DNA from 3 places in the Streptomyces sp. NPDC007025 genome. Region 1 is predicted to be linked to each of the others. Evidence: predicted binding sites of a transcription regulator. Region 1 holds the regulator's gene; each other region holds the start of a gene.
The links. The regulator HrcA, encoded in region 1, represses chaperone genes, less so after heat shock. The targets are predictions, from matches to a motif close to TTNGCACTCNGNNNNNCNGAGTGCNAA.
Positions count from the first base shown of each region.

Region 2: groES (co-chaperone GroES) is a predicted target of HrcA. The motif match lies at 1,854-1,880, and genes of this name have one in related genera.
Region 3: groL (chaperonin GroEL) is a predicted target of HrcA. The motif match lies at 2,368-2,394, and genes of this name have one in related genera.

Region 1 is NZ_JBIAFT010000004.1:318-4,396, forward strand. Features, by position in the region: gene dnaJ (molecular chaperone DnaJ) at 1-944, opposite strand, end outside; gene hrcA (heat-inducible transcriptional repressor HrcA) at 946-1,962, opposite strand; gene ACFYMO_RS08860 (MBL fold metallo-hydrolase) at 2,244-2,987, shown strand; gene ACFYMO_RS08865 (DUF3097 domain-containing protein) at 3,029-3,877, shown strand.
Region 2 is NZ_JBIAFT010000012.1:156,170-160,248, reverse strand. Features, by position in the region: gene groL (chaperonin GroEL) at 1-1,252, opposite strand, end outside; gene groES (co-chaperone GroES) at 1,433-1,741, opposite strand; gene ACFYMO_RS23800 (hypothetical protein) at 1,923-2,297, opposite strand; gene ACFYMO_RS23795 (class I SAM-dependent methyltransferase) at 2,355-3,542, shown strand; gene ACFYMO_RS23790 (hypothetical protein) at 3,555-4,079, opposite strand, start outside.
Region 3 is NZ_JBIAFT010000017.1:3,117-7,195, forward strand. Features, by position in the region: gene ACFYMO_RS27835 (GNAT family protein) at 1-69, shown strand, start outside; gene ACFYMO_RS27840 (DUF427 domain-containing protein) at 66-407, shown strand; gene groL (chaperonin GroEL) at 557-2,185, opposite strand; gene ACFYMO_RS27850 (cold-shock protein) at 2,685-2,888, opposite strand; gene ACFYMO_RS27855 (MoaD/ThiS family protein) at 3,416-3,691, opposite strand; gene thrC (threonine synthase) at 3,885-4,079, opposite strand, start outside.

The DNA.
Region 1 (4,079 bases):
AGGTGGGTGACGCCGCGCTCGTGCAGCGGGACCGACTGGCCGGACTGGGTGCCGGGACGGATGTCGATCTCCTCCATGCCGTCCAGCGTCTCCAGCGGCACCTTCGTGCCCAGCGCCGCCGCCGTCATCGGGATGGTGACGGTGCAGTGCAGATCGTCGCCGCGGCGCTGGAAGGTCGGGTGGGCGTTCTCGTGGATCTCCACATACAGGTCGCCGGCCGGGCCGCCGCCGGGGCCGACCTCGCCCTCGCCCGAGAGCTGGATGCGGGTGCCGTTGTCGACACCGGCGGGGATCTTCACGGTGAGACTGCGCCGCGAGCGCACCCGGCCGTCCCCGGCGCACTCCGGGCACGGGGTGGGCACCACGGTGCCGAAGCCCTGACACTGCGGGCACGGCCTGGACGTCATCACCTGACCCAGGAAGGACCGGGTGACCTGGGAGACCTCACCCCGGCCGCGGCACATGTCGCAGGTCTGCGCCGAGGTGCCGGGGGCGGCGCCGTCACCGCTGCAGGAGTTGCAGACGACGGCCGTGTCGACCTGGATCTCCTTGGTGGTGCCGAACGTCGCCTCTTCCAGGTCGATGTCCAGCCGGATCATGGCGTCCTGGCCCCGGCGGGTGCGCGAGCGCGGGCCGCGCTGCGCCGCCGTGCCGAAGAAGGCGTCCATGATGTCGCTGAAGTTGCCGAAGCCCCCGCCGAACCCGCCGGCGCCGCCGCCCGCGGCCCCCGACGCCGGGTCCCCGCCCAGGTCGTAGACCTGCTTCTTCTGCGGGTCCGAGAGCACCTCGTAGGCGGTGTTGATCTCCTTGAACCGCTCCTGGGTCTTCGGATCCGGGTTGACGTCCGGGTGCAGCTCGCGCGCGAGTCTGCGGAACGCCTTCTTGATCTCGTCCTGCGAGGCGTCACGCTGCACGCCGAGGACCGCGTAGTAGTCCGTCGCCACCTTATGACTCCGCCAGGATCTGTCCGACGTACCGTGCCACTGCGCGTACAGCTCCCATCGTTCCGGGGTAGTCCATGCGGGTCGGTCCGACCACGCCGAGTTTGGCGACTGCTTCGTCGCCCGAACCGTAACCGACCGAGACGACCGATGTGGAACTCAGCCCCTCGTGCTGGTTCTCATGCCCGATTCGTACGGTCATACCCGGATCCTTGGCTTCTCCGAGCAACTTCAGCAGCACGACCTGCTCCTCCAGCGCCTCCAGAACGGGCCGGATGGTGAGCGGGAAGTCGTGCCCGAAGCGGGTGAGATTGGCGGTTCCGCCGATCATCAGTCGCTCCTCGGTCTCCTCGACCAGGGTCTCCAGCAGGGTGGCCAGCACGGTCTGGATCGTGCCCCTGTCGTCGGCGTCGAACGCCTCCGGCAGGTCCTGCACCAGGGAGGGGACCTCGGTGAACCGCTCGCCGACCACCCGGCTGTTGAGCCGGGCGCGCAGATCGGCCAGCACCGCCTCGCCGATCGGCGCCGGGCAGTCGATCAGCCGCTGCTCGACCCGGCCGGTGTCGGTGATCAGCACCAGCATCAGCCGCGCGGGAGCCAGCCCGAGCAGCTCCACGTGCCGCACCGTCGAGCGGGTCAGCGACGGGTACTGCACCACGGCCACCTGCCGGGTGAGCTGCGCCAGCAGCCGCACCGTGCGGCCGACGACGTCGTCGAGGTCGACGGCGCCCTCCAGGAAGTTCTGGATGGCACGGCGCTCGGGCGAGGAGAGCGGCTTGACCCCGGCGAGCTTGTCGACGAAGAGGCGGTACCCCTTGTCGGTGGGGATGCGGCCCGCGCTGGTGTGCGGCTGGGCGATGAATCCGTCGTCCTCCAGCGCCGCCATGTCGTTGCGGACCGTGGCCGGGGACACCTTGAGGTTGTGCCGCTCGGTGAGGGCCTTGGAGCCCACCGGCTCCTCCGTGCCGACATAGTCCTGGACGATGGCGCGGAGCACTTCAAGTCGACGCTCGCTGAGCACGGCGCACACCTCCCGTCCGGCCGCTGGTCCGAGGTCCCGTTTCCGGCGGCTTTCCTCTGGCACTCTTCGTGCCGGAGTGCCAAGCCCCTGGGCCAGTGTACGGCCGGTCACCACAGCCGGGGCAAGGGCCGCCCGCCCGCAGGCCCGACGGTACCCCCCGCCCGCACTCCCGGACGCGGCTTCCGAAGGCGCCTTCGGGGGCCGCTCGGGGGCCGGCCTGCGGAGCTGCTTGCGGAGCAGCCGGGAGCGCAGCGCCCGGGCGCTCCGGTTAGCGTCGTCCCATGCAGCCGTTCGCAGAAGACGCCAGGCAGGACCCGTCGGCCGCCGACAGCCGCTGGGAGCGGATCGCCCCCGGGGTACTGCGGCGCAGGCTGCCGCAGTGGGACGCGACGGTCGGCGCCGTCGCCGGGGACGGCGGCGCGCTGCTCGTCGACACCGGATCCAGCCTGCGGGAGGGCGCCGGAATCCGCGCGGACGTGGCCGCGCTGCTGGGAAGCCGGGTGACGCGGATCGTCCTCACCCATCCGCACTTCGACCACATCTTCGGCACCGCAGTCTTCTCCGGCGCCCAGGTGTACGCGGCCGTCGGCGTCCGCGAACTGCTGGCCCGCGGCACCGACGCACTGCGGGACGACGCCGTGGCGCACGGCCTGCTGGAGGACGAGGCGGGCGAGGCGGCCGACGTGCTGGTGCGCCCGCACCATCCGGTCAGCGGGCAGCTCACCCTCGACCTCGGCGGACGCGAGGTCGTGCTGGTGAACGTCGGCCCCGCGCATACCGAGCACGACCTGGCCGTCCTGGTGCCCGGCTCCCCCGACGTCGTCTTCTGCGGCGACCTGGTGGAGGAGTCCGGAGCACCGCAGGCCGGCGCGGACGCCCACCTCTCCCGCTGGCCGGCCGCGCTGGACCGGCTGCTGGCCCTGGGCGGCGAGGACGCGGTGTACGTGCCGGGGCACGGAGCGCTGGTCGACGCGGCATTCGTCCGCACGCAGCGGGACGAGCTGGCGCGCCGCTCCACGCCGTAGAGCTGGCAGCGGGCCGCGGGGCACGTAGCAGAATGAGCGGCATGCGCAGCCGTTACGACAACCCGGACCTGACCCCTCCGTGGAAGCGGCCCCGAGCCGTGCCGGAGGTGGCCGCCGAGCCGGACCTGGTGGTGGAGGAGGTCAGCACCGGCTTCTGCGGGGCGGTGGTGCGGTGCGAGAAGACCGCCGAGGGCCCGACCGTCACGCTCGAGGACCGCTTCGGCAAGCACCGGGTCTTCCCCATGGCGGCGGCGGGCTTCCTGCTGGAGGGGCGGACGGTGACGCTGGTACGGCCCGCGCCCGGCGGTGGGCCCGGCACGGGCGCCCCGGCCGGGCGGCAGCGGACGGCCTCCGGCTCGCTGGCCGTACCGGGCGCGCGGGCCCGGGTGGCACGCGCCGGGCGGATCTACGTCGAGGGACGGCACGACGCCGAACTGGTCGAGAAGGTGTGGGGGGACGACCTGCGCATCGAGGGGGTGGTCGTGGAGTACTTGGAGGGCGTCGACGACCTGCCCGCCGTCGTGGAGGCGTTCTCGCCGGGCCCCGGGGCCCGGCTCGGAGTGCTGGTGGACCACCTGGTGCCCGGCTCGAAGGAGTCCAGGATCGCCGCGGACGTCTGCGGGGACCACGTGCTGGTGGTGGGCCACCCGTACATCGACATCTGGGAGGCCGTGAAACCCGCCTCGGCGGGCATCCGGGCCTGGCCGCGCGTACCGCGCGGCCAGGACTGGAAGACCGGGGTGTGCCGCGCCCTCGGCTGGCCGGAGCACACCGGGGCAGCCTGGCAGCAGCTCCTGGGCCGGGTGCGCAGCTACAAGGACCTGGAGCCGGCGCTGCTGGGCCGCGTGGAAGAACTGATCGACTTCGTGACGGCCCCGGACAGCGCCTGACCGTCCCGGCGAGCCGCCCGGCCGGGCCGCGGAGGGGTGTCGTGCCCGGACCGCGGGGTGCGCGCCCGGACCGCAGGGGTACGCGCTTCGCGGGAGAGCCGGTGCGGGCCCGCGCCGGGTGCCCGCAGCCGGGCCGCGGGCGCCCGTGCGGCCTCCGGAACCGGCGGGTGCCGCATCCGCACGCGGACCGGGGACAATGGAC
Region 2 (4,079 bases), on a different contig from region 1:
AGGAGCCGCCGCCGGAGACGATGCCCTCCTCGACCGCCGCACGGGTCGCGGAGATCGCGTCCTCCAGGCGGTGCTTCTTCTCCTTCAGCTCGACCTCGGTGGCCGCGCCGACGCGGATCACGCACACACCGCCGGCCAGCTTGGCGAGGCGCTCCTGGAGCTTCTCGCGGTCCCAGTCGGAGTCGGTCGCCTCGATCTCACCCTTGATCTGGGCGACGCGGCCCTGCACGTCCTCGGCCTTGCCCGCGCCGTCGACGATCGTGGTGTCGTCCTTGGTGACGGTGACGCGGCGCGCGGAACCGAGCACGTCGAGACCGGCCTGGTCGAGCTTGAGGCCGACCTCCTCGGCGATGACGGTGGCGCCGGTGAGCGTCGCCATGTCGCCGAGCATCGCCTTGCGGCGGTCGCCGAAGCCGGGCGCCTTGACGGCGACGGCGTTGAAGGTGCCGCGGATCTTGTTGACGACGAGGGTGGAGAGGGCCTCGCCCTCCACGTCCTCGGCGATGATCAGCAGCGGCTTGCTGGAGCCGGCCTGCATGACCTTCTCCAGCAGCGGCAGCAGGTCCTGGATGGAGCTGATCTTGCCCTGGTGGATCAGGATGTACGGGTCGTCGAGGACGGCCTCCATACGCTCCTGGTCGGTGACGAAGTACGGCGAGAGGTAACCCTTGTCGAAGGCCATGCCCTCGGTGAAGTCCAGCTCCAGGCCGAAGGTCTGGGACTCCTCGACGGTGATGACCCCGTCCTTGCCGACCTTGTCCATCGCCTCGGCGATCAGTTCGCCGACCTGCTTGTCCTGCGCGGACAGGGCGGCGACGGAGGCGATGTCCTCCTTGGAGTCGATCGGGCGCGCGGTCTTGACCAGCTCGTCCGAGACGGCGGCGACCGCGGCGTCGATGCCCTTCTTCAGGGCGGCCGGGGAGGCACCGGCGGCGACGTTGCGCAGGCCCTCGCGGACCAGCGCCTGGGCCAGCACGGTGGCGGTGGTGGTGCCGTCACCCGCGATGTCGTTGGTCTTGGTCGCCACCTCCTTGAGGAGCTGGGCGCCCAGGTTCTCGTACGGGTCCTCGACCTCGACCTCGCGGGCGATGGTGACGCCGTCGTTGGTGATGGTGGGGGCGCCGAACTTCTTGTCGATGACGACGTTGCGGCCACGGGGGCCGATGGTCACCTTCACGGTGTCGGCGAGGTTGTTGACGCCCCGCTCAAGGGCGCGACGGGCGTCCTCGTCGAACTTCAGGATCTTCGCCATGGAAGCTGTTGTGTCCTCTCACACGTCTCGCACGTCTCGTACGCGCCCGTGTCGGCCCGTACGAGCCGCGCCCTGGTCCCTGCTACCTCGCGCGAGGAGCGGGCACCAGGGCGCGTATCGACTGCACGCTGCGGCTTCGGGAAGCTGCCGCGTCCGTAGTCCGTACTGCTTCTCGCCGTACTACTTCTCGACGATCGCGAGAACGTCGCGGGCCGAGAGGACGAGGTAGTCCTCGCCGCTGTACTTCACCTCGGTGCCGCCGTACTTGCTGTAGAGCACGATGTCGCCGACGGACACGTCGAGCGGCAGGCGGTTGCCGTCCTCGAAGCGGCCCGGACCGACGGCCAGGACGGTGCCCTCCTGGGGCTTCTCCTTGGCGGTGTCCGGGATGACCAGGCCCGAGGCCGTGGTCTCTTCGGCGTCGAGCGGCTGGACCACGATGCGGTCCTCGAGCGGCTTGATGGCAACCTTGGAGCTGGCGGTCGTCACGATCCGACCTCCCCCTTCGGAGATCTCAATACGTCAAACTGAGGGCTTATGTCTGGAGTGGCGACCTGGTAGATCCGTCGTCGCGGGTGCCGGATCTGCCCGTCGCGTACTGCTGGCACTCACACGGGGAGAGTGCCAAGGTCGAGATTATGCCTGGCTTAGCACTCGGTCAAGCGGAGTGCTAGCCGCACCGACTCGTGCCGAACCGGACGGGCGCCCCCTCCCGGTCCCGCACGGCGGCCCCCGCCCCTTCCGCGCCCCCCTTCGCGCCCCGCCGACCCACGGCCTCCAGCAGCGCCCCGGCCCACTCGACGGCCGGGACGAGAGCCGCCGGCTCCGGCCCCAGCCCGCCGATCAACGCGTCGAAGCAGCGGAGTCCGGCCAGGGTGAGCAGCCGCTTCTCGTCGGTGATCCACTCGCCATGCGCGGCGAGCACGGCGTGGCCCGCCTGCGCCGCCGCGGTTCCGAGCGCGCCGGAGACCTCGGTGACCTGGCCGCGCGGCGCATCGGCCGCCTCGGCGCACCGCAGGGTCGGAGCGCGGTGCGCTCCCGCCACGCCGTGCACCGCGGGCCCGGCGCACGGGACGCGGGAGCCGCACGGGACAATGGGCGGGTGGATCGTGAGGTGTTCGCGGAGCTGCTCTCCGACGAGGGGCAGGCACTGCTGCGGGAGGTACGAGGGGTCGAGCCCGCGCAGGAGCTCGCCGTGGCGACGCGGCTGCGACAGCGGCACGAACCCGCGCTGGTGTCCGCGGCCCTGGCCCAGAGCCGGCTGCGCGCCCGCGCCGAGGCGAAGTTCGGCCCCGCCGACGCGCAGGCCCTCTACTTCACCGCGGACGGACTGGAACAGGCCACCCGCACCCCGGTGGCCGGGCACCGCGCCCGGCGGATGCGCCGCCTCGGAGTACGCAGCGCCGTGGACCTGTGCTGCGGCATCGGCGCCGACGCGCTGGCGCTGGCCCGGGAGGGCATCCGGGTGCTGGCCGTGGACCGCTCGCCGCTCACCTGCGCGGTGGCCCGAGCCAACACCGCGGCGCTCGGGCTCGCGGAGCTGGTCGAGGTGCGGTGCGCCGACGTCACCGAGGTGGACACCGGCGGCTGGGACGCGCTCTTCGCCGACCCGGCCCGCCGCACCGGACGGGGCCGGGTCTTCGATCCCGAGGGCTACTCGCCGCCGCTGAGCTGGGCCGTGCGGACGGCCCGTACCGCGCCGCTGGCCGCGCTGAAGGTGGCGCCCGGCATCCCGCACGAGGCGGTGCCGGCGGAGGCGGAGGCGGAGTGGGTCTCCTGCGGCGGCGACGTCAAGGAGGCGGTGCTGTGGTTCGGCGGCGGCCGCACGGGCACCGGCGGGGTGCGCGCCACGCTGCTGCCCGCCGGGGAGACCCTGGCCGGTGAGGGGCTGCCCGACCCGGAAGCGGGTCCGGTCGGCCGGTATCTCTACGAGCCGGACGGCGCGGTGGTCCGCGCCCACCTGGTCGCCGAGCTGGCCGAGCGGGTGGCGGGGCGGCTGATCGACCCGACGATCGCGTACGTGACCACCGACGCGGTGCACCCCACGCCGTTCGCCACCGGGTACGAGATCACCGACGCGCTGCCGTTCAACGTCAAGAAGCTGCGCGCCCTGCTGCGGGAGCGCGGCGTGGGTGTCGTCACCGTCAAGAAGCGCGGCTCGGCCGTCGAACCGGAGGAGCTGCGCCGGAAGCTGAAGCTGGACCCGAAGGCGGCGCCCGGCTCCTGCACCGTCTTCCTCACCCGGATCGCGGGCGCGCCCAGCATGCTGCTCGGGCATCCGCTGGCCTGACCCGCGCGGACCTCAGCGCCCGCGGCGGGTGCGGGTGGTGCGGGTACGGGAGGTGCGGGTGCGGGTGAAATCGCCGCGCAGGACCCGCCCGGTGAGCGTCTCCTCGGTCAGCGAGCCGTAGCCGGTGGCGGCCCACAGGCTGTGCTCGGGCGGGACCTCGAAGTACGGGACCCGGCGGCCGTCGTGCCTGTGGGTGAGGACCTCCGGCGCGCGGCGCGCGGAGACCGCCGCGGAGCACTCCCGGCACGCGGCGACACGCAGGGCCTCGCGGCGGCCCAGCGGGCGCCAGCGGATCCGCTCGGCGGCGGCGCCGTGCAGCGGGTCGAAGAAGCACAGCGGCAGCGTCGGCGCCGCGGCACGGGCCTTGCGGCGGCTGCGGGGAGCCGGTTCGGACCGCTCCAGCGCGTCCGCGCCCTCGTGCAGGAGCACGAGGACGCCCGCGAGGTCGGGGGTGTCGCGGGCCTCGTCCAGCACGGTGCACGCAGCGGCGTAGGCGTCCAGGGAGAGCTGGAGCAGGTCGCTGTCGGCGTGCTCGTC
Region 3 (4,079 bases), on a different contig from region 1:
GGGCCGGGCGTGCCGGGCGCGGACGCAGCAGCACCGGACGAACCCCCGAGCGAGAGGACCGCGTCATGACCACACCGGGCAAGGGCCACACGATCACCGTCGAGGAGGGCACCGAACGCGTGCGCGTCGTCACCCGCGACGGCCGGGTGCTGGCGGAGAGCAGCCGGCCGCTGCTGCTGCGCGAGACGGGCTACCCGGTGCGGTACTACCTGCCGCCCGAGGACGTCCGCACCGATCTGCTCGCGCCGTCCGACACCCGCACCCGCTGCCCCTTCAAGGGCACCGCGGCGTACTGGTCGCTGGCCGACGGTACGGCCCAGGACGTCGCCTGGTCCTACCCCGAGCCCCACGACCAGGTGGCGGCCATCGAGAAGCACCTCTGCTTCCCGGACGTCCAGGTCAGCTGACGGCGGTGGCCGCCGCGGGCTGAGAACCGGAGCCCGGAACCGGTGGCCCGGAGCCGGAGCCCGGACAGCCGGAAGGGCGGGCACCCCGTGGGGTGCCCGCCCTTCCGCCGCCCTCGGCGGGCGGTGGTGGTGCTGTGTGCGGCTCGGACTCAGAAGTCCATGCCGCCCATGCCACCGGCGGCAGCCGCGTCGGCGCCGGCGGCGGCCTTCTCCGGCTTGTCGGCGATGACGGCCTCGGTGGTGAGGAAGAGCGCCGCGATGGAGGCGGCGTTCTGCAGCGCGGAACGCGTCACCTTGGCCGGGTCGAGGATGCCCTCGGCGATCATGTCGACGTACTCGCCGGTCGCCGCGTTCAGACCGTGGCCCGGGGTCAGGTTGCGCACCTTCTCCACGATGACGCCGCCCTCGAGGCCGGCGTTGACCGCGATCTGCTTGAGCGGGGCTTCCAGAGCCAGCTTGACGGCGGCGGCACCGGTGGCCTCGTCGCCCGCCAGGTCCAGCTTCTCGAAGACCGAGGAGGCCTGCAGCAGGGCGACGCCACCGCCGGCGACGATGCCCTCCTCGACGGCCGCCTTCGCGTTGCGGACGGCGTCCTCGATGCGGTGCTTGCGCTCCTTGAGCTCGACCTCGGTGGCGGCACCGGCCTTGATGACGGCCACGCCGCCGGCCAGCTTCGCCAGCCGCTCCTGGAGCTTCTCGCGGTCGTAGTCCGAGTCGCTGTTCTCGATCTCGGCGCGGATCTGGTTGACCCGGCCGGCGACCTGGTCGCTGTCGCCCGCACCGTCGACGATGGTGGTCTCGTCCTTGGTGATCTGGACCTTGCGCGCCCGGCCCAGCAGGTCGAGGCCCGCGTTCTCCAGCTTGAGGCCGACCTCCTCGGAGATGACCTGACCGCCGGTGAGGATGGCGATGTCGTTGAGCATCGCCTTGCGGCGGTCGCCGAAGCCCGGAGCCTTGACGGCGACGGACTTGAAGGTGCCGCGGATCTTGTTGACGACCAGCGTGGACAGGGCCTCGCCCTCGACGTCCTCCGCGATGATCAGCAGCGGCTTGCCCGACTGCATGACCTTCTCCAGCAGCGGAAGGAGGTCCTTCACGTTGCTGATCTTGGAGTTGACGATGAGGATGTAGGGGTCCTCGAGCTCCGCCTCCATGCGCTCCATGTCGGTGGCGAAGTAGGCGGAGATGTAGCCCTTGTCGAAGCGCATGCCCTCGGTGAGCTCCAGCTCGAGCCCGAAGGTCTGCGACTCCTCGACGGTGATGACGCCTTCCTTGCCGACCTTGTCCATGGCCTCGGCGATCAGCTCACCGATCTGGGTGTCGGCCGCGGAGATGGAGGCGGTGGAGGCGATCTGCTCCTTGGTCTCCACGTCCTTCGCCTGCTCCAGCAGAGCGGCGGAGACAGCCTCGGTGGCCTGCTCGATACCACGCTTGAGGGCCATCGGGTTGGCACCCGCGGCGACGTTGCGCAGACCCTCGCGGACCAGCGCCTGGGCGAGCACGGTGGCGGTCGTCGTGCCGTCACCGGCGACGTCGTCCGTCTTCTTGGCGACCTCCTTGACCAGCTCGGCGCCGATCTTCTCGTAGGAGTCCTCGAGCTCGATCTCCTTGGCGATGGAGACACCGTCGTTGGTGATCGTGGGGGCGCCCCACTTCTTCTCCAGAACGACGTTGCGGCCCTTGGGGCCGAGCGTGACCTTGACGGCGTCGGCAAGCTGGTTCATGCCACGCTCAAGACCGCGCCGCGCCTCCTCGTCAAAGGCGATGATCTTGGCCATGTGGGTTGGTCCTCCCTGGCTTCCCCCATGCGTCGAGCGCAAGGGGAGGGTTGGATTTCTCCGGACCGCGTGGCGCCCGCGACGGACGGCCTGAGACCCGGCGGTTCCTTCCCCACCCGGCTGCGGCCTCACCGACCCGGTCCTTCTTTGTCACTCTCACTCGCAGAGTGCTAACCCAATGATTAGCACTCGGGCATGGAGAGTGCAAGCGACGGCGGAGCCGTCTCAGGGTGGGGTGGTGGTCGGTGGGAGGCCCCCGGCCGGAGGCCGGAGGGAAGGCGCGGGCGACCGCGGGGGGCGTCCCGGCCGGGGGTGGCGGAGTCGCTCCGGGCCCGGGAAGCGGAACCCGGGAGGGGATCCGGGACCCCGGGGAGACACCAGTCCCGGCGGGCGGCGGACGGGACAGCGGTCAGCGGACAGCAGACAGCGGAGAAGGGGCCGCACCTCGGGCGCGACCCCTTCTCCGCTGTGTCTGCAGCTCTGCGCAGTCCGGCGACACTCAGCCGGTCACGCGGACCATGTCCGCCTGCGGCCCTTTCTGACCCTGCGAAATCTCGAACTCGACCCGCTGCCCTTCGTCGAGAGTGCGGTAACCGTCCATCTGGATCGCGCTGTAGTGGACGAACACGTCCGCACCACCGTCGACCGCGATGAAGCCGTACCCCTTCTCCGCGTTGAACCACTTGACGGTGCCCTGAGCCATTCCTAACTCCCCTATTACTGGCCCTTGCGCGAGCCCGCACTTCGCGAACCCGGGTCAGACCTCACCCCCATGAGCAAGCGGGGGCGTGCGCCGGAACGCGTCGACCGCCGCTGAATGTATCTGCACGGACGCCCTGTGCAACAGGTCAATCGGACGAGAATTCTGGGCACGACTGATCGGAAATAAGCCTCAACTGCCCCTGAAGCGGGGCAAGTCGGGCCAGACATTTGGAGTCTTCGCGACAATTGACGTCCGGTTTTCGACCGTAACTTGTCCCGTTGTCGTCGCGGCGCTGTCCGTCCTCGGCCGTGCCCGCCGCGGGCTGCGCGGCGGTCGGCGGGTGCCGGGTGGGGGAACTCCCGTCACTCTACCGCCTCCCGAAACACGGAATCGCCCCCTCCGTTTCTCTTCGGAGGGGGCGACGCCACGGCGTAGGCCCTGCTGGCGAGCGGTGGTCCGGGACCGCGCGGACCACCGGTGGTCCGGCCGCGTACCGCCCGGTCCGGACCGGGCGCGCGGGCGACCGGTCACCCGCCGGCGACCGCCGGGATGATGGAGACACCGGTGCCGTCCGGGGTGGGGGTCTGCAGACCCTGTTCGAAGCGGACGTCGTCGTCGTTGACGTAGACGTTGACGAAGCGGCGCAGCTTCCCGGCGTCGTCCAGGACGCGGGCGGAGATGCCCGTGTGGTTCTTCTCCAGGTCCGCCAGCACCTCGGCGAGAGTCCCGCCCTCGGCGCTGACCTCGGCCTGGCCGCCCGTGTAGGTGCGGAGGATGGTGGGGATCCGGACGTTGACGCTCATGTCGATCTTCCTCACGTGTAGGGGGACGCGTCCCAGGGGCCCGCTCCGGCACTCCCGATGCGGAACACCGGGCAAACACCGGGGGGCGGATTTCAGCCGTTCGAGGCGCTGCGGGCCTGCGAGGCCCGCGGCCCTCCGAGGCACCGCGGTGGCTTCCGGGGCACCGCGCCCCGGAAGACCCCCGGTCGGGCCGTCAGGCCAGACCGGCCTCGCGGAAGGCGGCCAGGTTGGGGCGGATCACGGCGGTGGGCCGCGCCGTGGCGGCCACGGCGTCGAGAGTCTTGAGTCCGTCGCCGGTGTTCAGGACGACCGTCGTGAGCGTCGGGTCGATGGCACCGGACTCGATCAGCTTGCGGGTCACGCCCAGCGTGGCACCCCCGGCCGTCTC